Regions from separate parts of the Streptomyces sp. NPDC031379 genome, predicted to be linked through region 2. Evidence: predicted binding sites of a transcription regulator. Region 2 holds the regulator's gene; the other holds the start of a gene.
The links. Region 2 encodes HrcA, which represses chaperone genes, less so after heat shock. Its sites were predicted from a motif close to TTNGCACTCNGNNNNNCNGAGTGCNAA; they were not measured.
Positions count from the first base shown of each region.

Region 1: the regulator HrcA is predicted to act here: its motif matches at 4,510-4,536, upstream of groES (co-chaperone GroES).

Region 1 is NZ_JBVIIT010000001.1:521,409-533,394, reverse strand. Features, by position in the region: gene ACZ5CW_RS02525 (MOSC domain-containing protein) at 1-591, shown strand, start outside; gene ACZ5CW_RS02520 (SDR family NAD(P)-dependent oxidoreductase) at 688-1,461, shown strand; gene ACZ5CW_RS02515 (ester cyclase) at 1,536-2,243, shown strand; gene groL (chaperonin GroEL) at 2,303-3,931, opposite strand; gene groES (co-chaperone GroES) at 4,055-4,363, opposite strand; gene ACZ5CW_RS02500 (polysaccharide deacetylase family protein) at 4,593-5,411, opposite strand; gene ACZ5CW_RS02495 (polysaccharide deacetylase family protein) at 5,408-6,349, opposite strand; gene ACZ5CW_RS02490 (THUMP-like domain-containing protein) at 6,440-7,618, shown strand; gene ACZ5CW_RS02485 (RNA polymerase sigma factor) at 7,635-8,954, opposite strand; gene ACZ5CW_RS02480 (YciI family protein) at 9,000-9,356, opposite strand; gene ACZ5CW_RS02475 (LCP family protein) at 9,538-10,593, opposite strand; gene ACZ5CW_RS02470 (glycoside hydrolase family 10 protein) at 10,667-11,986, opposite strand, start outside.
Region 2 is NZ_JBVIIT010000011.1:54,127-66,112, forward strand. Features, by position in the region: gene lepA (translation elongation factor 4) at 1-1,048, shown strand, start outside; gene ACZ5CW_RS17650 (AMP-dependent synthetase/ligase) at 1,307-3,214, shown strand; gene ACZ5CW_RS17655 (SpoIIE family protein phosphatase) at 3,420-5,240, shown strand; gene hemW (radical SAM family heme chaperone HemW) at 5,268-6,500, shown strand; gene ACZ5CW_RS17665 (DUF3097 domain-containing protein) at 6,574-7,374, opposite strand; gene ACZ5CW_RS17670 (MBL fold metallo-hydrolase) at 7,409-8,143, opposite strand; gene hrcA (heat-inducible transcriptional repressor HrcA) at 8,318-9,334, shown strand; gene dnaJ (molecular chaperone DnaJ) at 9,335-10,471, shown strand; gene ACZ5CW_RS17685 (nitronate monooxygenase) at 10,572-11,660, shown strand; gene ACZ5CW_RS17690 (16S rRNA (uracil(1498)-N(3))-methyltransferase) at 11,657-11,986, shown strand, end outside.

The DNA.
Region 1 (11,986 bases), on a different contig from region 2:
GACAAGAAGCCGGCCGACGGGCCGGTGCGGGTGGCGGCGCCGGGCCTCAAGGGGGCCGGCGCGAGCGGGCTCGCCGGCGACGCGGTGTGCGACCTGCGGCACCACGGCGGCGACGACCAGGCGGTGTACGCGTTCGCGCGCGAGGACCTCGACGACTGGGAGCGCGAGCTGGGCCGATCGCTGCCCAACGGCTGCTTCGGGGAGAACCTGACGACGAACGGACTGGACGTCTCCGGCGCGCTGATCGGCGAGCGCTGGCGGATCGGTTCCGGGGTGCTGCTGGAGGTGACCTCGGGGCGGATTCCGTGCCGCACGTTCCAGGGCCATCTGGGCGAACGGGGATGGGTGAAGAGATTCACCCGGAAGGGCGCCACCGGAGCCTACCTGCGGGTGATCGAACCGGGCGAGATACAGGCGGGCGACGCGGTCGAGATCGTGCACCGGCCGGAGCACGGCGTGACGGCGGCGATGCAGTTCCGCGCGGTCACCACCGAGCGGGAACTGCTGCCGCGGCTGCTCGCCGCGGGCGCGGCACTGCACACGGAGACCATGGTGAAGGCCCGCGAGTACGTGGAGCGGTACGGCGGCTGAGGACGCGTCAGCACGGCCGTGGGAGGCGTCGGCGCGGCTGTGGTGAAGGCGCCGTGGGCAGCGGACGCCGTCGGGCCGGGTCACTACCCTTGGGCCATGACAACGGCTCTGATTACGGGATCGACCGCGGGGATCGGCGCCGCGTTCGCGCGGCGGCTGGCGGCTGACGGACACGACCTCGTCCTGGTGGCGCGGGATACGAAGCGGCTGCGCGAGCAGGCGACCGAGCTGCACGACCGGCACGGCGTCGAGGTGGAGGTGCTGACCGCCGATCTGTCCGAGGACAAGGGCATCGAGGCGGTCGCGGACCGGCTCGGCGACCGGAAGAACCCGGTCGACCTGCTGATCAACAACGCCGGGTTCGGCAACAAGGGCCGCTATCTGGACGTGCCCATGGCGGACGAGCTGAAGATGCTCAAGGTGCACTGCGAGGCGGTGCTCCGGCTGACGTCGGCGGCCGCCGCGGCGATGCGCGAGCGCGGGCGGGGCGGGGTCGTCAACGTCGCCTCGGTGGCCGCCTTCGTGCCGCGGGGCACGTACGGGGCGTCGAAGGCCTGGGTCGTGCAGTTCACGCAGGGCGCGGCGAAGGACCTGGCGGGCAGCGGGGTGCGGCTGATGGCGCTGTGCCCCGGCTTCGTGCGCACCGAGTTCCACGAGCGGGCCGGTATGGGCACGGACAACATCCCGGGGTGGATGTGGCTGGACGCCGACAAGCTGGTCGCGACGGCGCTGGCGGACCTGGCGCGCGGCAAGTCGCTGTCCGTCCCGGACCCGCGGTACAAGGCGCTGATGGGTCTGGTGAAGGTGACGCCCCGGGGGCTGATGGGCGGGATCTCCTCCAGGACCGGGCGCAGGTACGGGCCGCGGTAGCGAACGGGTGGCGCTGCCGCCCCGGTGCGAAAATGGGGGGGACGGTACCGGGCGAGGGGCCGGGAGGCGGCGTCATGACCTTCGTACAGCTCATCGAGTGCAGAACGAGCCGGCTGGACGAGATGAACCGGCTCATGGACGACTGGGTCGCGCAGACCAAGGGCAGACGGACGGCGACGCACGCACTGGTCGCCAAGGACCGGTCGGACGCTTCGCACATCGTCGAGGTGGTGGAGTTCCCGTCGTACGAGGACGCGATGCGGAACTCGAACCTCCCGGAGACCGACCGGATCTTCCAGGAGATGGTCGCGCTCTGCGACGAGATGCCGACCTTCACGGACCTGGACGTCGTACGGGACGACCAGCTGACCGTGGAGAGCGTGCGGCGGTTCTTCGACACGCTCGCGACCCGGGGCGACCTGCCGCCGCTCAACGACCTCCTCGACGAGGACGTCCACAGCCACAACCCGATCAACCCGCAGGACATGATCGGGCTGGACAACGTCCGCAGCGAGTACCGGATGTGGCGCAGCGGCTTCGACTTCGCCTTCGCGCTGGAGGACGTGATGGCCCAGGGCGACCGGGCCTGCGCGCGGTGGACCTGGAACGCCACGCACAAGGGTGACTTCCTGGGGATCGCGCCCACCGGCAGGGACGTCACGATGACCGGAGTGACGCTGTTCCGGTTCGGCGACAACGGAAAGATCGCCGAGACCTGGTGGCAGCACGACCAGCTGGGTCTGATGCAACAGCTGGGCGCGCTCGACCAGTTCGAGGAGTAGACGCGAAGGCCCGGCGCCCCCGAGGGGGTGCCGGGCCTCAGTGCCTGAACCGAGCTGCGTCAGTGGGCGTGGCCGTGGCTGTGGCCGTGGCCCGCGTCGGCCGGCTCCTCTTCCTTCTTCTCGACGACCAGGGTCTCGGTCGTGAGCAGCAGGGAGGCGATGGAGGCGGCGTTCTCCAGGGCGGAGCGGGTGACCTTGACCGGGTCGATGACGCCGGCCTTGACCAGGTCGCCGTACTCGCCGGTGGCGGCGTTGTAGCCCTGCCCGTTGTCCAGGTCCTTGACCTTGGACACGATGACGTAGCCCTCCTGGCCGGCGTTCTCGCCGATCCAGCGCAGCGGCTCGACCACGGCCTTGCGCACCACGGCGACACCGGTGGCCTCGTCGCCGGTCTTGTCGAGGTTGCCCTCGAGGACCTTGGAGGCGTGGACCAGGGCGGAGCCACCACCGGAGACGATGCCCTCCTCGACCGCGGCGCGGGTCGCGGAGATGGCGTCCTCCAGACGGTGCTTCTTCTCCTTCAGCTCCACCTCGGTGGCGGCGCCGACCTTGATCACGCACACGCCGCCGGCCAGCTTCGCGAGGCGCTCCTGGAGCTTCTCGCGGTCCCAGTCGGAGTCGGTGTTCTCGATCTCGGCCTTGATCTGGTTGACGCGGCCCACGACGTCCTCGGACTTGCCGGCGCCGTCGACGATGGTCGTGTCGTCCTTGGTGACCGTCACGCGGCGGGCGGAGCCCAGCACGTCCAGGCCGGCCTGGTCGAGCTTGAGGCCGACCTCCTCGGAGATGACCGTGGCGCCGGTGAGGACGGCCATGTCCTCCAGCATCGCCTTGCGGCGGTCACCGAAGCCGGGGGCCTTCACCGCGACCGCGTTGAAGGTGCCGCGGATCTTGTTCACGACCAGGGTCGACAGGGCCTCGCCCTCGACGTCCTCGGCGATGATCAGCAGCGGCTTGGAGGCACCCGACTGGATGACCTTCTCCAGCAGCGGCAGCAGGTCCTGGATGGAGGAGATCTTGCCCTGGTTGATGAGGATGTACGGGTCCTCCAGGACGGCCTCCATGCGCTCCTGGTCCGTCACGAAGTACGGCGACAGGTAGCCCTTGTCGAAGGCCATGCCCTCGGTGAAGTCCAGCTCGAGACCGAAGGTGTTGGACTCCTCGACGGTGATGACACCGTCCTTGCCGACCTTGTCCATCGCCTCGGCGATCAGCTCGCCGACCTGCTGGTCCTGGGCGGACAGCGCGGCCACGGCGGCGATGTCGGACTTCTCGTCGATCGGGCGGGCCGTGGCGAGCAGCTCGTCGGAGACGGCCTTGACCGCGGCGTCGATGCCCTTCTTCAGGGCCGCCGGAGAGGCGCCGGCGGCGACGTTCTTCAGGCCCTCGCGGACGAGCGCCTGGGCCAGCACGGTGGCGGTGGTGGTGCCGTCACCAGCGATGTCGTTGGTCTTGGTCGCCACCTCCTTCACCAGCTGCGCGCCGAGGTTCTCGTACGGGTCCTCGATCTCGACCTCGCGGGCGATCGTGACACCGTCGTTGGTGATGGTCGGGGCGCCGAACTTCTTGTCGATGACGACGTTGCGGCCCTTGGGGCCGATCGTCACCTTCACCGTGTCGGCCAGCTTGTTGACGCCGCGCTCGAGGGCGCGACGGGCGTCCTCGTCGAACTTCAGGATCTTCGCCATGACAGCGGGAGCCCTCTCGGAAATCTGTGGGTGAAAAAGGCACTGCGCCCCGGGCGCCCGGCTTCTTAAGTGGTCGCGGGGGCCAGGGGCGCAGCGTCAAGCATCAAAAGTGCTCGAGGTGACTTACTTCTCGATGATCGCGAGGACGTCGCGAGCCGAGAGGACGAGGTACTCCTCGCCGTTGTACTTCACCTCGGTGCCGCCGTACTTGCTGTACAGGACGACGTCGCCGACCTTGACGTCGAGCGGAAGGCGCTCGCCGTTCTCGAACCGGCCCGGGCCCACGGCGAGGACGGCGCCCTCCTGGGGCTTCTCCTTCGCGGTGTCCGGAATGACCAGGCCAGAGGCCGTGGTCTGCTCGGCGTCCAGCGGCTGGACCACGATGCGGTCCTCGAGCGGCTTGATGGCAACCTTGGAGCTGGCGGTCGTCACGATCCGACCTCCCCCTTCGGAGATCTCACGGGGTTAACTGTCTGAGGTGGCGACCAGGTCGATCCGTCGTCGCGGGTGCCGGACCTGCCCGTCGCGTTGTTGGCACTCTCCAGGGGGGAGTGCCAGAGCCGAGACTATGACCGCGATTAGCACTCGGTCAAGCGGAGTGCCAATCCCGTGCCGCGCGTCGGCCGGAGCCGGCCTCCGCCGGAAGCCGCTCGGCACCCGGTCACAGGTAGTCCTCGAGCCGTCCCACCGTCAGCCCCCGCCGCTGCACGCCGCGCAGAACCCGTGTGGTGCGTTCCGTCAGGGTCGGGCCCGTGGACTCGTCCGGACCGACCAGGACGATGTCCCCGGGGCGGAGGCGGTGGTCGCCCCGGGGGAAGTCGAGGTCCGCCGGGGTCACCGCGGCCCGCCACAGGACGACCGCGGAGATGCCGCACTCGGCCGCCGCGCGCAGGGTGGTGGTGTCGTACGTGCCGTAGGGCGGGCGGAGGAGGCGGGGGCGGACGCCGAGGCGGGCGTCGAGCCGGTTCTGCTGGCCGCAGATCTCGGCGCGCTGGGCGGCGTACGGCTGTCCGGCGAGCGCGCGGTGGTCGAGGGTGTGGTTCTGGATGCCGGCGCCGAGCCTGTGCAGACGGGCGAAGTGGCCGTGCCCGGGGCCGGCGACGCTGCCGGTGAGGAACAGACTGACGGGCAGGTGGAGTTCGCGGACCATGTCGGCGAAGCGGGGATCCCGCTCCGCGCCGCCGTCGTAGGTGAGGAAGACGACCCGGTCGCGGGTGGGGACGTGGTCCACGACGCGGGGCAGGGTGCCGCCCCCGGTGCGGGGGCCGAGGGCGAGGGGCCGGGTGGCGGGCCGGGGCGGGCGGGCCAGGGGCCGGGACAGGCCCCAATGACGGTAGGCCAGGTCGGGTGCGGGGCCGTGCGGGCGCACCCCTTCGGCCGCCTTCTTGCCGAGGCGTTCGATGGGGTCGACGGACTGCGCGCAGCCCGCGAGGAGGAGGGCCGAGGCGAGGACCGCGGCCAGGCCCCGCGCCCGCCTCACAGGTAGTCCTCCAGGCGGGCCACGGCGTAGCCCTCGCGCGTGACCTTGTTCAGGAAGCGGCGCATGTCGTCGACCATCGTGCCGTCCCAGTCGTCACGGCCGCGGAAGTGGGTGAGGACGATGTCGCCTCGGCGCAGCTGCCGGTCGTCCTCGCGGTACTCCCAGTGGTCGACGAAGACCTCCTCGTTCCAGATCGGCGCGTACTTGATGCCGCAGGCCTTGGCGGCGACCAGGGTGTCCTGGTTGTAGTTGCCGTAAGGGGGGCGGAAGACGGTCGGCGCCTTGCCGAACTGCGCCTTCATGACGGCCTGCATGCCGCAGATCTCGTCCTTCTGCTCCTCGTAGGACAGGCCCGGCAGGTAGGGGTGGTGCAGCGTGTGGTTGTCGAGGGTGTTGCCGTAGGACCGCATCTTGCGGAAGTAGGCGTAGTCGTCCGCCACCAGGTAGTTGCTGAGGAAGGCGGTGTACGGGATCTTCAGGTCCCGCATCATGGCGAGGAACCTGGGATCCTTCTCGGCGCCGTCGTCGATGGTCAGGAAGACGACCTTCTGCCGGGTGGGGACCGTGGTGAAGACCGGCGGCAGGTCCCAGTCGTCCTGGTGGTCCACCTCGAACCCGGCGCGGGCGGTGATCTTCGGCTTCACCGCGGGCGGGGGCGGAGGCGTCAGCGGGACCTGTTCCAGTCCCCAGCGCCGGGCGGCGGCGACCAGCCGGGCGTGCTCGGCGGCCGGGCCGCCCCCCTGGTCCCGGGCCTGGGCGGGACCGCCCTGGCCGGGCGCGGTGCGGGCGGAGTCCGGGCCGGCGCAGCCGGAGAGGAGGGCGGCGGAGGCCATCGCGACGGCTGTGCAGCCGAGGGTCAGGGACCGGGAACGAGACCGGGCCCGCGCCCACACCGGAGACCAAGTCCTATTTTTGTCATTTTGTACTACTAGTCGCATGGTGCCGGATCCTCCCAGGTCACGGCCCGCGACCCGGTCCGACACCGCCGCCGGAGGCGCACCGTCCACCGACTGGCCCACAATGACCCGGTGAACGACCTCGCCCTCCTCCTCACCCCCGAAGGCCGCGCCCTCCTCGACGAGGTGCGCGACACCGAGCCCGCGCAGGAGCTGGCCGTGGCCACCCGGCTGCGCCGCGACCACCCGGCCGAGCTGGTGTCGGCCGCGCTCGGCCAGGCCCGGCTGCGGCAGCGGGCGGCGGCGAAGTTCGGGGCCGAGGACGCCGGGCGGATGTACTTCACGCCGAACGGGGTCGAGCAGTCGACGCGGGCGAGCGTGGCCGCGTACCGGGCGCGGCGGCTGACGGACCTCGGCGTGACCTCGGTCGCCGACCTGTGCTGCGGGATCGGCGGGGACGCGATCGCGCTGGCGCGGGCCGGGATCCGGGTGCTGGCCGTGGACCGGGACCCGCTGACGGCGGCGGTGGCGCGGGCGAACGCCGAGGCGCTGGGGCTGGCCGGCCTGATCGAGGTGCGCGAGGCCGACGTCACGGAGGTGGACACCGCCGGCTACGACGCGGTGTTCGTGGACCCGGCCCGGCGGGGCGGGCGCGGCCGGATCTTCGATCCCGAGGCCTACTCACCGCCCCTGTCCTGGGCGGTCGGCGCGGCGCGTACGGCACCCCGCGCGGCCCTGAAGATCGCTCCGGGCATTCCGCACGAGGCGGTGCCCGCGGAGGCCGAGGCCGAGTGGATCTCCGACGGCGGGGACGTGAAGGAGGCGGTGCTGTGGTTCGGCACCGGGGCGCCGGGCGCCGTACGGGCGACGCTGCTGCCCGGCCCGCGCACGCTCCTCGGCCGGGGGCTGCCCGATCCCCGAGTGCGCCCGGTGGGGCGGTACTTGTACGAGCCCGACGGCGCCGTCATCCGGGCCCACCTGGTCGCGGAGGTGGCCGATGAGGTCGGTGGCGGCCTCGTCGACGAGACCATCGCGTACGTCACGGCCGACGAGCTGTGCCCCACCCCGTACGCCTCCGCCTACGAGATCAACGATCAGCTCCCCTTCAACGTCAAGAAGCTGAAGGCCCTGCTGCGGGAGCGGGAGATCGGCACGCTGACCGTGAAGAAGCGGGGCTCGGCGGTGGAACCCGAGGAACTGCGCAGGAAGGTCAAGCCGCAGGGACCGGGCGCGGCCACGGTGTTCCTCACCCGGGTCGCGGGGGCGCCGACCATGCTGATCGGGGGTCCCGCGCGGCCGGCCGCCGGCTGACCGTCGTCGCCCGTGGTCAGGGTGCGCACTCCTCGGCCCTGCCCAGCAGCAGGTCGCGCTCGCGCCGGTTGCCGGCCAGTGCCGCCGCCCGTACGAACTCCTCGCGGGCCTCGGCGGTGCGGCCCAGCCGCGCCAGCAGGTCGCCCCGCACGCCGGGCAGCAGGTGGTACGACCGCAGGGCGGGCTCGCCGGCCAGGGCGTCCACCAGCTTCAGCCCCTCGGCCGGGCCCTCGGCCATCGACACGGCGACGGCACGGTTCAGTTCCACGACCGGGGACGGGGCGCGGGCCGCGAGCAGGGCGTACAGGGTGGCGATGGAGCGCCAGTCGGTCTCCTCGTAGGTGTACGCGTGCGCATGGCACGCGGCGATGGCCGCCTGAAGGGCGTAGGGGCCGGGGAGGCCGGACGGTGACGTGGCCTCGGCGCGGGCGAGGGACCGGATGCCGCGGGCGATGAGCATGCGGTTCCAGCGGCGGCGGTTCTGGTCCTTCAGAAGCACCGGCGCGCCGTCGGGGCCGGTGCGGGCGGCGGTGCGGGAGGCCTGGAACTCCAGCAGCGCGGTCAGCGCGTGCACCTCGCCTTCCTCGGGCATCAGGGAGGAGAGCACACGGGCGAGCCGCAGGGCGTCCTCGCACAGCCCTGGACGCAGCAGGTCGTCCCCGGCCGACGCCGCGTACCCCTCGTTGAAGATCAGGTAGATGACGTCCAGGACGGAACCGAGGCGGGCCTCCCGGTCGGGCCCGTACGGCACCTCGAAGGCGACGTTCTTGGTGGCGAGGGTCCGCTTGGCCCGGACGATGCGCTGGGCGATCGTCGGTTCCGGGACCAGCTGGGCGCGGGCGATCTCGGCCGTGGTCAGGCCTCCGAGCAGGCGCAGGGTGAGCGCGGTGCGGGCCTGCGGGGACAACACCGGATGGCAGGTGGTGAAGACGAGCCGGAGCAGGTCGTCGTCGATGTCGTCCGGGTCGCCCGGTTCCTCGGGCGGGACCGTGGTCCGCAGGTCCCGGCCGATCTCGGCCAGTTTGCGGGCGTAGGTCTCGCGGCGCCGGATCAGGTCGACGGCGCGGTGCCGGGCGGTGGCCATGAGCCAGGCGCCGGGGTTGTCGGGCACCCCGTCCCGGGGCCACCGTTCCAGGGCGGCGACCAGCGCGTCCTGCGCCAGTTCCTCGGCGATGCCGACGTCCCGGACGATCCGGGCGATGCCGGCGATCACCCGGGGCGACTCCAGGCGGAAGACGGTCTCGATCGCGTGTGCCGCGGCCGGCGCCGGTGCGACGGGCTGCGGTGCGGGGGTCGCCGGTGCGACGGGCTGCGGTGCGGTGGGCTGCGGTTCCACAGCCCACCATGCAACACCCCCCGGCGGCCGAGGGCCACCGGCCGCTCAGCCCTCGGCGATCTCCCGCACCTCGCAGGTCACCGTCCAGAAGTCCTCGTGGACCTGCAGGAACCGCTTGGTCCACTCCAGGGCTTCGGCCTTGTCCTTGCACTGCATGAGCGCGTAGCCGCCGATGACCTCCTTGGACTCGGTGAACGGCCCGTCGGTGACGGAGATCCGGCCGCCCTCCCAGGTGGCCCGGGTGCCCTGGGCGGACGGGGTGAGTCCGGCGGTGTCGAGCAGCACGCCCGCCTTCGTCATCTCCTCGATCAGCTCGCCCATGCGCCGCATCAGCTCCTCGCTGGGGCCCTCGGCGGGCGCGGAGGTCTCGTCGACGCGCACGAGCGACAGGTAGCGGGGCATGGTGACTCCTTCGGTCGGGGGCGGCGGGACCGTTCCCGCCGCTCACCCGTGCGTCGAACGGAGGGGACCCGGATCGACACACGCGCCGGAAATTCTCGAAGATTTTTCCGGCCCGGTGTTCTCGCAGCTCAGCGGGCTGATGACAGGGCAGGCCGCCCCGCCTTGCCTTGCCTTGCCTTGCCTACCGCAGGGACGCCCACAGGTCGCTCGCCGCCGGCTCCTTCGCGACCACGCGATTGGCATCGGAGGGGGCGGGGACGACCGGCATCGTCACCGTCTTCACCTGGTCGGCCGTGAGGTTCTTCAGGCTCTGGCCGAGGTCCATCAGCTCCTTCAGGGAGTCGAGGCCGGTGTCGGTGGTCAGGCCGGCGGTGACCGCGTCGGCGGCCTTGTAGAGCTTGGCGGGGTCGGTCAGCAGGTCGGCGGTGGCGATCTGCTCCAGCAGGGCTTTCACCAGCTTCTGCTGCAGGCCTATGCGGCCGAGGTCGCTGCCGTCGCCTATGCCGTGGCGGGTGCGGGCGAGGGCCAGGGCTCGGGTGCCGTCGAGGTGGTGGGCGCCGGCCTCGAGGCGCAGATGGCTCTTGCCGTCGTCGATGTCCTGGTCGGTGGTCACGTCGACGCCGCCGAGCGCGTCCACCAGCTTGGCGAAGCCGGAGAAGTCGATCTCGATGTAGTGGTCCATGCGGACGTTCGTGACCGACTCGACGGTCTTCACCGCGCACACCGGCCCACCCGCCGAGTAGGCGCTGTTGAACATGGCTCGGTGCACCACCGCCGTGGATCCCCCGGAGGGGAGCGGGCAGGACGGAAGGGTGACGAGGGTGTCGCGCGGGATGCTGACGACGGTGGCCCGCGTACGGCCCGCGTCGATGTGCACCACCATCGCGGTGTCGGACCGGGCGCCGGAACTGTCGCCGCCGCCCAGCGCCTTGTTGGCCTTGCCGCTGCGCGAGTCCGAGCCGAGGACCAGGATGTTCAGGGAGCCGGTCGGCTGCGGGGAGGCGGCGGCCGGGGCGGTCGCGGACGGGGCGATCACCGCCCGGGCGGGCCGGTCGTCGCCGAGCGCGCTGTTGATGTCGACGCTCGTGATGTTGTCGTTGAGGTGCCAGTACGCCCAGCCCGCGGCGACAGCGCCCAGTACCAGGGCACCCGCCAGGGTGAGGCCGACGGTCCTCAGTGCTCTCGACCGCCGGCCCACCGGTCCGCCCGTGCCGCCCTGCTCGTCGTGTCGCGTCACGGCAGGAACGTAAGTCCGAATTATTAGGGGACTGTTAGCAGAAGCGGCGTGCGTCGGTTTTCTAGTGAAATTCTCATCCCAGCGTCACCGCCGGCACCGGATTGCTGCCGCTCCAGGACGCGTTGAACCCGAACGTCACCGAACCGCCGTCCGGCAACGCCCCGTTGTACGAGGCGTTGGCGCACGAGACCGTCGCGCCCGACTGGGTGCAGGTGGCGTTCCAGGCCTGTGTGATCCGCTGGCCCGCGCCGAACGTCCAGCCGGCCTTCCACGAGGACAGCGAGGCCCCGGAACAGGAGATCTTCACCTGTCCGGTGAACCCGTTGTTCCACTGGGCGGTGACGCTGTAGGCGGCGGTGCAGGCGCCCGTGCCCGGGGGTGGGGTGGTGGTGGAGCCGCCCAGGGCCTCCGCGATGCCGCGGTACGCCGGTTTCGGCTGGTAGTTCTCGTCGTACGGCGTCGCCGCCCCGTACCCCGGGAAGGTGCTGGGCACCCAGGAGTCGGAGTCGGTGAAGCCCCACACGGTGACGTTGACGCACCGGCTCACGGCCGCGCACGCGGCCACCACGGACTTGAAGTCGGCGGCCTGCTGGGCCAGTTTCGCGCTGTCGGCGGGCAGTTGCATCCGTACGTCCAGCTCGGTGATCGCCACGTCCACGCCCAGGTCGGCGAACCGCTGGATGTTCTGCTGGAGCGTGCCCGGCACCTGGCCGAGGATCAGGTGGGCCTGGAGGCCGACGCCGTCGATCGGGACGCCCTGCGCCTTCAGGGACTTGACCAGGTTGTACAGGGCGGTGGACTTCGCGTTCACGCCCTCGACGTTGTAGTCGTTGATGTACAGCTTGGCGTTCGGGTCGGCCGCGTGGGCCCAGGTCAGGGCGTCGGCGACATAACCGGAGCCGAGGCCGTCGTACCAGAGGGTCGAGCGGTAGGTGCCGTCCTCGTTGAAGGGCTCGTTGACGACGTCCCAGGCGGCGATCCTGCCCTTGTAGCGGCCGACCTCGGTGCTGATGTGGTTCTGCAGCAGGCCGCCGAGCTGGGACGGCGTCCAGCTGCCGTTGGTCAGCCAGCCCGGGTTCTGGCTGTGCCAGACCAGGGTGTGGCCGCGCACCTGCTGGTCGTGGGCCTGCGCGAAGGCCACGATCTGGTCGGCCTCGGCCCAGTTGAAGCTGCCCTGGGCGGGCTCGACACTTTCCCACTTCATGGCGTTGCCGGGGGTGAGCGAGCCGAACTGGGCCCCGGCGAGGTCGCCGTAGGTCCCGGTGAGCTTGGAGCCGGTGACGGCGGTGCCGACGACCTTGCCCTTCGCTGCCGCGAGGTCGCGCAGGGGGGTGTCGGCGGCGTGTGCCGCGGGCGCCGTCAGCAGCAGCGCGGCGCCGGTCAGCAGGGACGC
Region 2 (11,986 bases):
CCTGATCACCGGTGTGAAGGACGTCCGCCAGTCCAAGGTCGGTGACACCGTCACCAGTCAGAGCAAGGGCGCGACCGAGGCGCTCGGCGGCTACAAGGACCCGAAGCCGATGGTCTTCTCGGGTCTGTATCCGCTGGACGGCTCCGACTACCCGGAGCTGCGCGAGGCCCTCGACAAGCTCCAGCTCAACGACGCCGCCCTGGTCTACGAGCCGGAGACCTCCGCCGCCCTCGGCTTCGGTTTCCGCGTAGGCTTCCTCGGTCTGCTGCACCTGGACGTGATCCGGGAGCGGCTGGAGCGCGAGTTCGGCCTCGACCTGATCGCCACGGCGCCGAACGTGGTCTACCGCGTGGTCATGGAGGACGGGACCGAGCACACGGTCACCAACCCCAGCGAGTTCCCCGAGGGCAAGATCAACGAGGTGTACGAGCCGGTCGTGCGCGCCACCATCCTGGCGCCGACCGAGTTCATCGGCTCGATCATGGAGCTGTGCCAGACCAGGCGCGGCACCCTGCTCGGCATGGACTACCTCTCCGAGGACCGGGTCGAGATCCGCTACACCCTCCCGCTCGCGGAGATCGTCTTCGACTTCTTCGACCAGCTGAAGTCCAAGACCCGCGGCTACGCCTCCCTCGACTACGAGCCCACCGGCGAGCAGACGTCGAGCCTGGTCAAGGTCGACATCCTGCTGCACGGCGACAAGGTGGACGCCTTCTCGGCGATCACCCACAAGGACGCGGCCTACGCCTACGGCGTGCGGCTCGTCGCCAAGCTGCGCGAACTCATCCCGCGGCAGGCCTTCGAGGTGCCCATCCAGGCCGCCATCGGTTCGCGGGTCATCGCCCGTGAGACCATCCGCGCCATTCGCAAGGACGTCCTCGCCAAGTGCTACGGCGGTGACATCTCGCGTAAGCGCAAGCTGCTGGAGAAGCAGAAGGAAGGCAAGAAGCGGATGAAGATGGTGGGTTCCGTGGAGGTTCCGCAGGAGGCCTTCATCGCCGTCCTGTCCAGCGATGACAGCGCGGGATCGGGCAAGGGCAAGAAGTAACCGCTGGTAACAAAGGGTGACGCCCGCAAATCGGGCAGACCGGGGCCCGTCGTGCGAAAGTGCGGCGGGCCCTACGCGTGCGTAGCGTCGCTCTGCGTGGAAAGTGACAGGCCGCAGCCCCTTACGCAGCGGCCGGTCGCCCCTTACTCTGAACCCTGCTCGATAGTTACTCGCGAGTTAAACAACAGCTGAATCCCCACCGTGAGTTAACCCAGCCGCACCGAGTCAGCCGCACTGTCGCGGGCCCCGGAGGATGTCGTGAGCGACACACAGACCTTGATCGAGAACCGTCCGCCGTCCGTGGCGGCCCTCTTCCTGGAGCGCGTGGCGGCGACACCGGACGCCGAGGCCTACCGCTACCCGGTGCCGCCCTCCCCCGCCGCCGAAGGCGCGGGCGGTACCCCCACGGGGGGCCAGGCCCCCGACGAATGGAAGTCGCTCAGCTGGGCGCAGGCGGCCGACCGGGTGTACGCGATCGCGGCCGGGCTCATCGAGCTGGGCGTCCAGCCGGAGCAGCGGGTGGCGCTCGCCGCCTCGACCCGCGTCGAGTGGATCCTTGCCGACCTCGGCATCATGTGTGCCGGCGGCGCCACGACCACCATCTACCCGCAGACCAACGCCGACGAGTCGGCCTTCATCCTCTCCGACTCCGAGAGCCGGGTGCTGATCGCCGAGGACGCGGCCCAGGTCGCCAAGGCCCTGGAGAAGCGCGCCGAGCTGCCCGACCTGACCAAGGTCGTCGTCATCGACCCGGCCGGCGTCGAGACGGACGAGTGGGTGACCACCCTCGCCGAGCTGGAGCAGCGCGGCGCCGCCTACCTGGAGAAGCACCCGCAGCTGATCAAGGAGCGGGTCGGCGCGATCACCAGGGACCAGCTCGCCACCCTCATCTACACCTCCGGCACCACCGGCCGGCCCAAGGGCGTGCGCCTGCCGCACGACAACTGGGCGTACATGGCGAGGGCGATCGCGGCGACCGGCCTGGTCACCGTCGAGGACGTGCAGTACCTGTGGCTGCCGCTCGCCCACGTCTTCGGCAAGGTGCTCACCTCCGGCCAGATCGAGGTCGGGCACGTCACCGCCGTCGACGGACGCGTCGACAAGATCATCGAGAACCTTCCGGTGGTGCAGCCGACGTACATGGCGGCCGTGCCGCGGATCTTCGAGAAGGTCTACAACGGCGTCGCGGCCAAGGCCCGTGAGGGCGGCGCCGCGAAGTACAAGATCTTCCAGTGGGCCGCCGAGGTCGCCCGCGAGTACGCCAAGGTCACCCAGGACAACTTCCGGCGCACCGGCACCGCCTCGGCGCCCTTCGGACTGGCCGCCAAGCACAAGGTCGCCGACACCCTCGTCTACGCCAAGCTCCGCGAGGCCTTCGGCGGCCGGCTGCGTGCCTGCGTCTCGGGCGCCTCCGCGCTCTCCCCGGAGATCGGCTACTTCTTCGCGGGCGCCGGCATCCACGTCCTGGAGGGCTACGGCCTCACCGAATCCTCCGCGGCCTCCTTCGTCAACCCCGGCGAGGCCTACCGCACCGGCACGGTCGGCAAGCCGCTGCCCGGCACCGAGGTCCGCATCGCCGACGACGGCGAGATCCTGCTGCGCGGCCCCGGCATCATGGAGGGCTACCACCGGCTGCCCGAGAAGACCGCCGAGGTGCTGGAGTCCGACGGCTGGTTCCACACCGGCGACATCGGGGAGCTGTCGCCCGACGGGTATCTGCGCATCACCGACCGCAAGAAGGACCTCATCAAGACCTCCGGCGGCAAGTACGTCGCCCCCGCCGAGGTCGAGGGACAGTTCAAGGCGGTGTGCCCGTACGTCTCCAACATCCTCGTGCACGGCGCCGACCGGAACTACTGCACCGCCCTCATCGCCCTGGACGAACTCGCGATCCAGGACTGGGCGAAGGAGAACGGCCTGGCCGGCAAGTCGTACGCCGAGATCGTCGCGGCGCCGCAGACGGTGGAGCTGGTCGACGGGTACGTCCGGCAGCTCAACGCCGGGCTCCAGCGCTGGCAGACGATCAAGAAGTTCCGGCTGCTGCCGCGTGACCTCGACGTGGAGCACGGAGAGATCACGCCGAGCCTGAAGCTGAAGCGGCCGGTGGTGGAGCGCGAGTACAAGGACCTCATCGAGGAGATGTACTCCGGTACGCGGGAGGCCTAGCTCCCTGACGCGGGGCGCCGGGGACCGCGGGGCGTCGATGGCCGCCCGCGCGGTTCCCCGCACCCCTTTGGCCGGCTTCGGCCCGGCCCCGCCCGAAAGTGTCCGACTGGGAGCACTCCCGTAGCACAGTTCTCGTCCATCACTGGCCGGTTCGGTGACTGCACGCTTATGCGCGCCCCCTTTCTGTCACGCTGGCCGCATGGACATGGCGGCCATACCGACGCAGCGGGAGACCCAGGCCCCGGACCGTGAGGTGCGGGGCCGGGCGACGCTGCCCGGAAGTCCTCTCGCGCCGGGGTCGGCCCGCGCGCTGGTGCGGGCCGCGCTGGCCGAGGCGCCCAGGGTGTCCGCCCGGCTCGCCGACGACGCCATGGCCGTCGTCAGCGAACTGGTCACCAACGCCGTCGTGCACGCCGGTACGGACCTGGAGGTCGACTGGCGCCTGGAGGAGACCGGCGCGTTCGTCGTGGAGGTGTGCGACCAGCATCCCTCCCGCGCCCCGCGCGACCCCGTCGGCGGCGAGGCGCCGTACGACGCGGCCGAGTACGGGCGCGGGCTGCGGCTGGTCGCCACCCTCGCGGAGTCCTGGGGCGTCACCTACCGCACCGGCGCCAAGACGGTGTGGGCGCGGCTGCCCCCGGGCGGCAGCGAGGCCGCGGACGGGCCCGCGCCGGTCCCGGGCCTGGAGATCGCCGAGGACCTCGCCCCGCAGCCGCACCGTGCCGACGGCGACCGGGACTGGCTGGGCCGGGGCGCGCTGTCCTTCCTCGCCGAGGCCTCCGACCTGCTCGCCGGACAGCTGGACGAGAACCTGGTCGCCGCCCTCACCGGCCAGCTGATCGTGCCCCGGCTCGCCGACTGGTGCGCGGTGTGGCTGGAGGACGAGGCGACCGTGCGCGGCGGCACGGGCGGCGGCCCGGTCCGGGTCTGGCACGCCAGCGAGGCCCGCATCGAGGAACTGCGGTGCGCCCTGCAGAAGGAGCCGCCGTGCCCGCGGGAGGGGCTGCGCTCGGGTCCGGAGCCGTATCCCTGGCCCGGCGACGCGCTGGGGCCCCAGGGCGTCCACGGCGCGGCGCTGGCGTACCGGCTGATCGCGGGCGGCCGGCCGCTCGGCACGCTGGTCATCGGCCGGTGCGGGCCGGCCCGATTCCCCGACGAGGTCACCGGGCTGGTGGAGGACCTCGGCCGGCGGGTCGCCCTCGCCATCGGCGCGGCCCGCCAGTACGCCCGCCAGGCGACCATCAGCGCCGTCCTGCAGCGCGGCCTGCTGCCCGGCGCGGTCGCCGAGATCCCCGGGGTGAGCAGCGCACTCGTCTACGAGCCCTGCGACAAGGGCGGCCCCAGCGGCGACTTCTACGACCTGTTCCCGGCCGGCGACGGCCGCTGGTGCTTCGCGGTCGGCGACGTCCAGGGCAAGGGCCCCGAGGCGGCGGTCGTGATCGGCCTGGCCCGCCCCTGGCTGCGGCTCCTCGCCCGGGAGGGCTACCGCGTCGCCGATGTCCTCGACCGCCTCAACCAGCTCCTCCTGGACGACGCGACGGAGGCGGCCGACGCCGCCGCGCGCGCCCTGGTCGCCGCCGGCGGCCGGCCCGTGGTGTCCGGGGACGGCCCGCAGACCCGCTTCCTGTCCCTGCTCTACGGCGAACTGGTCCCGCACGACGACGGTGTCCGCTGCACCCTCGCCTCCGCCGGGCACCCGCTGCCGCTCGTCCTCGGCCCCGACGGCGGCGTGCGCACCGCCGCCCGCCCGCAGACCCTGCTCGGCGTGGTCGAGGACGAGACCTACACCAGCGAGACCCTCGACCTGCGGCCCGGCGACAGCCTGCTGTGCGTCACCGACGGAGTGACCGAGCGCCGCTCCGGCTCCCGCCAGTTCGACGACGGCGACGGGCTCGCGCGGGCCCTGTCCAGCTGCGCGGGCCTGAGCGCCGAGCTGATCGCCGAACGGATCCGGTGCCTGGTGCACGACTTCGGCGGCGGTCTCCCGGAGGACGACCTGGCCCTGCTGGTGCTCCAGGCCGAGTGACCGTCGGCGTACGGGACAATGGGGGACATGCCTTCCGCACTCCCCGACGGCGAGCCCGTCCCCGCAGACGGCGCGCTGCCCGCCGCAGCGCTCGCCGGGGCCGCCGACCGCCCCCTCGGGTTCTACCTGCACGTGCCGTACTGCGCGACCCGCTGCGGCTACTGCGACTTCAACACCTACACCGCGACCGAGCTGCGCGGCACGGGCGGCGTGCTCGCCTCCCGGGACAACTACGCGGACACGCTGATCGACGAGGTCCGCCTGGCCCGGAAGGTGCTCGGCGACGACCCGCGCGCGGTCCGGACGGTCTTCGTCGGGGGCGGTACGCCGACGCTGCTGGCCGCCGGCGACCTCGTACGGATGCTGGGCGCGATCCGTGACGAGTTCGGCCTGGCACCGGACGCGGAGATCACCACGGAGGCGAACCCGGAGTCGGTGGACCCGGCGTATCTCACCACCCTCCGGGAAGGCGGCTTCAACCGGATCTCCTTCGGCATGCAGAGCGCCAAGCAGCACGTGCTGAGGATCCTGGACCGCACGCACACCCCGGGCCGCCCCGAGGCGTGTGTGGCGGAGGCGAGGACGGCGGGCTTCGAGCACGTCAACCTCGACCTGATCTACGGCACACCGGGGGAGAGCGACGACGACTGGCGGGCGTCCCTGGACGCGGCCATCGGTGCCGGGCCCGACCACATCAGCGCCTACGCCCTGATCGTCGAGGAGGGCACCCAGCTCGCCCGCCGCATCCGCCGGGGCGAGGTCCCGATGACCGACGACGACGCCCACGCCGATCGCTACCTGATCGCCGAGGAGACGTTGTCCGCGGCGGGTTTCGACTGGTACGAGGTCTCCAACTGGGCCACCTCGGAGGCGGGCCGCTGCCTGCACAACGAGCTGTACTGGCGGGGTGCCGACTGGTGGGGCGCCGGACCGGGCGCGCACAGCCATGTGGGCGGGGTGCGCTGGTGGAACGTCAAGCACCCGGGGGCGTACGCGGCGGCGCTGGCGTCGGGGCGGTCGCCGGGGGCCGGGCGTGAGGTCCTGCCGGACGAGGACCGCAGGGTGGAGCGCATCCTGCTGGAGCTGCGGCTGCGGGAGGGGGTGCCGCTGTCCCTGCTCAAGGAGGAGGGGCTCGCGGCGTCCCGGCGGGCGCTGGGCGAAGGCCTCCTGGAGACCGGCCCGTACGACGAGGGGCGTGCGGTGCTGACGCTGCGCGGGCGGCTGCTGGCGGACGCGGTGGTGCGGGACCTGGTGGACTAGGGCCGTCGCCGAAGGCGCCCGGTGTCGCGCAGGGGCCCCTGTCGCCTGCCCGCGGCTGGGTGACCGCCCGCTTCTAGGGGGCGGTCACGAAGTCGATCAGTTCCTCCACCCGGCCCAGCAGCTCCGGCTCCAGATCCCTGTACGACCGCACCCGGCCCAGGATCCCCTGCCAGGCCGCCCCCGTGTTCTCCGGCCAGCCCAGCGCCCGGCACACCCCCGTCTTCCAGTCCTGGCCGCGTGGCACCCGGGGCCAGCCGGGAATGCCCAGGGACGAGGGCTTCACGGCCTCCCAGATGTCGATGTAGGGGTGGCCGACGACGAGCGCGTGCTCACTCGTCACCGACTCGGCGATCCGCGATTCCTTCGTGCCCGGGACCAGGTGGTCCACCAGTACGCCGAGCCGCGCGTCCGGACCCGGCCCGAACTCCGCCACGATCGCCGGCAGGTCGTCCACGCCCTCCAGGTACTCCACGACCACGCCCTCGATGCGCAGGTCGTCGCCCCACACCTTCTCGACCAGCTCGGCGTCGTGCCGGCCCTCGACGTAGATGCGCCCGGCGCGGGCCACGCGCGCGCGTGCGCCGGGGACGGCGAGGGAGCCGGAGGCCGTGCGGCTGGGCCGTACCGGGCCCGAGGCCGGCTTCACCAGGGTGACCACCCTGCCCTCGAGCAGGAAGCCGCGCGGCTCCAGCGGGAACACCCGGTGCTTGCCGAAGCGGTCCTCCAGGGTCACCGTGCCCGCCTCGCAGCGGATCACCGCCCCGCAGAACCCGGTGCCCGGCTCCTCCACCACGAGCCCCGGCTCGGCCGGTACCTCGGGGACCGGCTTCGGCTTCTTCCACGGCGGGGTCAGGTCGGAGGTGTACTGGCGCATTCGGATGACGATAGGAGAAGCGGCACGGCCAGGTTCACGACACGCCGAAACGCGAGGCCAGCTCGTCGCGTTGACGTCGTACGAACCCCGCGTCCACCACCGCACCGTGGCCGGGCACGTACAGCGCGTCCTCGCCGCCCAGTGCCAGCAGCCGGTCCAGCGCGTCCGGCCAGCGGGACGGGACCGCGTCCGGGCCGGCCTGGGGCTCGCCGGACTCCTCGACCAGGTCGCCGCAGAAGACCACCTCCGGCTCCCCAGAGGCCGAGCCGGGGACCAGGACCGCCAGGTCGTGGGCGGTGTGCCCCGGGCCCACGTTGGCCAGCAGCGCCTGCCGGCCGTCGCCGAGGTCGAGGGTCCACTCGCCGGAGACCAGGTGCCGGGGCGGGCTGAGCGCGTCGACCGCCTCGTCCGCGTCGGCCGGCGGCAGCCCGCCCCGGACCGCGTCCAGGCGCAGCTCCGCGCGTTCGTGGGCGAACACCGCGTCGGTGCCCACCGCCGCGTACACCTCGGTCCCGGCGAACGCCGCCATCCCGAAGACGTGGTCGAAGTGGGGATGGGTGAGCGCGAGATGGGTCACACGGCCGCCGGACAGCTCCTGGGCCCGGGCCCGCAGCCGCGCCCCTTCGGCCAGGCTCGAGCCGGCGTCCACCAACAGTGCCGTACCCTCGCCGAGGATGAGGCCCACCGTGCAGTCCCAGCCGGGCAGCCGGCACCGCCCGACGCCGGCGGCCAGCCGCTCCCACCCCAGCTCTTCCCAAGTCACCGTCATACCGCGACGCTAGCGGTACGAGCCGTCACGAGCCGGTACGGACAGCACCGACCTTGCCCAGTGCGTACCTGACAGCCGTACACTGGGCCGGGGAACTCTGGCACTCGCATGGGAAGAGTGCCAGGCGGACGACCCGATGGGACGAGGGGACTGACGTGCTGGAGGTGCGCGCGGATGCTGAGTGAACGCAGGCTTCAGGTGCTGCGCGCGATCGTCCAGGACTATGTGGGCACCGAGGAGCCGGTGGGTTCCAAGGCGCTCACCGAGCGGCACAACCTCGGCGTCTCCCCGGCGACCGTCCGCAACGACATGGCCGCCCTGGAGGACGAGGGGTTCATCGCCCAGCCGCACACCAGTGCCGGGCGCATCCCCACCGACAAGGGCTACCGGCTGTTCGTGGACAAGCTCGCGGGCGTCAAGCCGATGACCGCGCCCGAGCGGCGGGCGATCCAGAACTTCCTGGAGGGCGCCGTCGACCTCGACGACGTCGTGGCGCGCACGGTGCGGCTGCTCGCGCAGCTGACCCGGCAGGTCGCCGTCGTGCAGTATCCGTCGCTGACCCGGTCCACCGTCCGGCACGTGGAGCTGCTCTCGCTCGCTCCCGCGCGCGTGATGCTCGTGCTGATCACGGACACCGGCCGGGTCGAGCAGCGGATGGTCGACTGCCCGGCGCCGTTCGGCGAGGCCTCGCTGGCGGATCTGCGGGCCCGGCTGAACAGCCGGGTCGCGGGCCGCCGGTTCACGGACGTGCCGAGGCTGGTCGAGGACCTGCCGGACGCCTTCGAGCCGGAGGACCGCGGTACGGTCTCCACGGTGCTCTCCACCCTTCTGGAGACACTCGTCGAGGAGAACGAGGAGCGGCTGATGATCGGCGGCACCGCCAATCTCACCCGCTTCGGGCACGACTTCCCCCTCATGATCCGGCCCGTCCTGGAGGCACTGGAGGAGCACGTCGTGCTCCTCAAGCTCCTCGGCGAGGCGAAGGACCCGGGCGTGACCGTGCGCATCGGCCACGAGAACGCCTATGAAGGACTCAACTCCACCTCCGTGGTGTCGGTCGGCTACGGTTCGGGCGGCGAGGCGGTTGCCAAGCTCGGCGTGGTCGGACCGACCCGCATGGACTATCCGGGAACGATGGGAGCGGTACGCGCAGTGGCACGGTACGTCGGACAGATCCTGGCGGAGTCGTAAGTGGCCACCGACTATTACGCCGTTCTCGGCGTGCGCCGCGACGCGTCGCAGGATGAGATCAAGAAGGCGTTCCGTCGGCTCGCGCGCGAGCTGCACCCGGACGTCAACCCCGATCCGAAGACCCAGGAGCGGTTCAAGGAGATCAACGCCGCTTACGAGGTGTTGTCGGACCCGCAGAAGAAGCAGGTCTACGACCTCGGCGGCGACCCGCTCTCCCAGTCGGGCGGCGCGGGCGCGGGCGGCTTCGGGGCCGGTGGCTTCGGTAACTTCTCCGACATCATGGACGCGTTCTTCGGTACGGCGTCGCAGCGCGGGCCGCGTTCGCGCACCCGGCGTGGCCAGGACGCGATGATCCGGATCGAGGTCGAGCTGGACGAGGCCGCCTTCGGCACGACCAAGGACATCCAGGTCGACACCGCGGTCGTCTGCAACACCTGCAACGGTGAGGGCGCGGCTCCGGGCACGTCCGCCCAGACGTGTGACATGTGCCGCGGCCGGGGTGAGGTCTCCCAGGTCACCCGGTCCTTCCTGGGCCAGGTCATGACCTCGCGGCCCTGCCCGCAGTGCCAGGGCTTCGGCACCGTGGTGCCGACGCCGTGCCCGGAGTGCGCCGGCGACGGCCGGGTCCGCTCGCGTCGCACGCTGACGGTGAAGATCCCGGCCGGTGTCGACAACGGCACCCGGATCCAGCTCGCCGGTGAGGGCGAGGTCGGCCCGGGCGGCGGTCCGGCCGGCGACCTGTACGTCGAGATCCACGAGCTGCCGCACCCGACCTTCCAGCGGCGCGGCGACGACCTGCACTGCACGGTCACGATCCCGATGACCGCGGCGTCGCTCGGTACGAAGGTGCCGCTGGAGACCCTGGACGGGATGGAGGAGGTCGACATCCGGCCCGGTACCCAGTCCGGCCAGTCGATCCCGCTGCACAACCGCGGCGTCACGCATCTGCGGGGCGGCGGCCGGGGTGACCTGATCGTCCATGTCGAGGTGCAGACGCCGACGAAGCTGGATCCCGAGCAGGAGCGGTTGCTGCGCGAGCTGGCGAAGCTGCGGGGCGAGGAGCGTCCGCAGGGACAGTTCCAGCCGGGGCAGCAGGGTCTGTTCTCGCGGTTGAAGGACGCGTTCAACGGGCGCTGAGGCATCGTCCACGGGGTGCTCCGGCACCCCGTATGCCGCTGTCCTATGCCGCGGGAAGCCCGGATTCGGACTTGTCCAAAGGACGTGACAACATGCGGTCATGTCCACCGCACTGACCGATCTCTTCCCCCACCCGATCGTGCAGGCTCCCATGGCGGGCGGCGTCTCGCTTCCGCAGCTCGCCGCCGCCGTCTCCGAGGCCGGCGGACTCGGGTTCCTCGCCGCCGGATACAAGACGGCCGACGGCATGTACCAGGAGATCAAGCAGCTGCGGGGGCTCACGAGCCGCCCCTTCGGCGTGAACGTGTTCATGCCGCAGCCGGAGTACCCCGAGTCGGGCGCGGTCGAGGTCTACGCCCACCAGCTGGCCGGCGAGGCCGCCTGGTACGAGACCGAGCTGGGCGACCCGGACAGCGGCCGGGACGACGGCTACGACGCCAAGCTCGCCGTCCTCCTCGACAACCCGGTGCCGGTGGTCTCCTTCCACTTCGGCGTGCCGAGCCGGGACGTGCTGGACTCGCTGCGCCGCGCCGGAACCGTCACGCTGGTCACCGCCACCACCGCCGAGGAGGCCCGCGCGGTCGAGCGGGCCGGGGCGGACGCGGTGATCGCGCAGGGCGTGGAGGCCGGCGGCCACCAGGGAACCCACCGGGACATCCCCGAGAACGACCGCTCCGGCCTCGGACTGCTGTCGCTGATCGCGCAGATCCGCGAGGCCGTGAGCATCCCGGTCGTCGCCGCCGGCGGCATCATGCGCGGCGCCCACATCGCCGCCGTCCTCGCGGCGGGCGCGAGCGCGGCCCAGCTGGGCACCGCCTTCCTCGCCACCCCCGAGTCCGGCGCCCCCGCCCTGCACAAGCAGGCGCTGACCGACCCCCTGTTCGCGCGCACCGAGCTGACCCGCGCCTTCTCCGGCCGTCCGGCGCGCGGGCTGGTCAACCGCTTCCTGCGCGAGCACGGCCCGTACGCCCCCGCCGCCTACCCGGAGATCCACCACCTCACCTCCCCGCTGCGCAAGGCCGCCGCCAAGGCCGGGGACGCGCAGGGCATGGCGCTGTGGGCGGGCCAGGGCCACCGGCTGGCCCGGGAACTGCCGGCCGGTCGGCTGGTGGAGGTGCTGGTGGCCGAACTCGCCGAGGCCGGGACAGCGTTGTCGGAGCTTCCCGCGACCGGGGGTGACCGCCGATGACCAAGCCCGTCTTCGTCGTGGACCGACTCGACCGCATCGGGCCGGAGTTCGTGCTCGACGGCCCCGAAGGGCGGCACGCCGTGTCCGTGAAGCGGCTGCGGCCGGGCGAGGACCTGGTCCTCACCGACGGACGCGGCCGCTGGGCCGAGGGCGTCGTCAAGGCGGCCGAGGGCAAGGACCGGCTGGTGGTCACGGACCTGGAGGCCGTCCACGAGGAGCCCCCGGCCACCCCGCGGATCACCGTCGTGCAGGCCCTGCCCAAGGGCGACCGCGGCGAACTGGCCGTCGAGACCATGACCGAGGTCGGCGTCGACGCCATCGTGCCC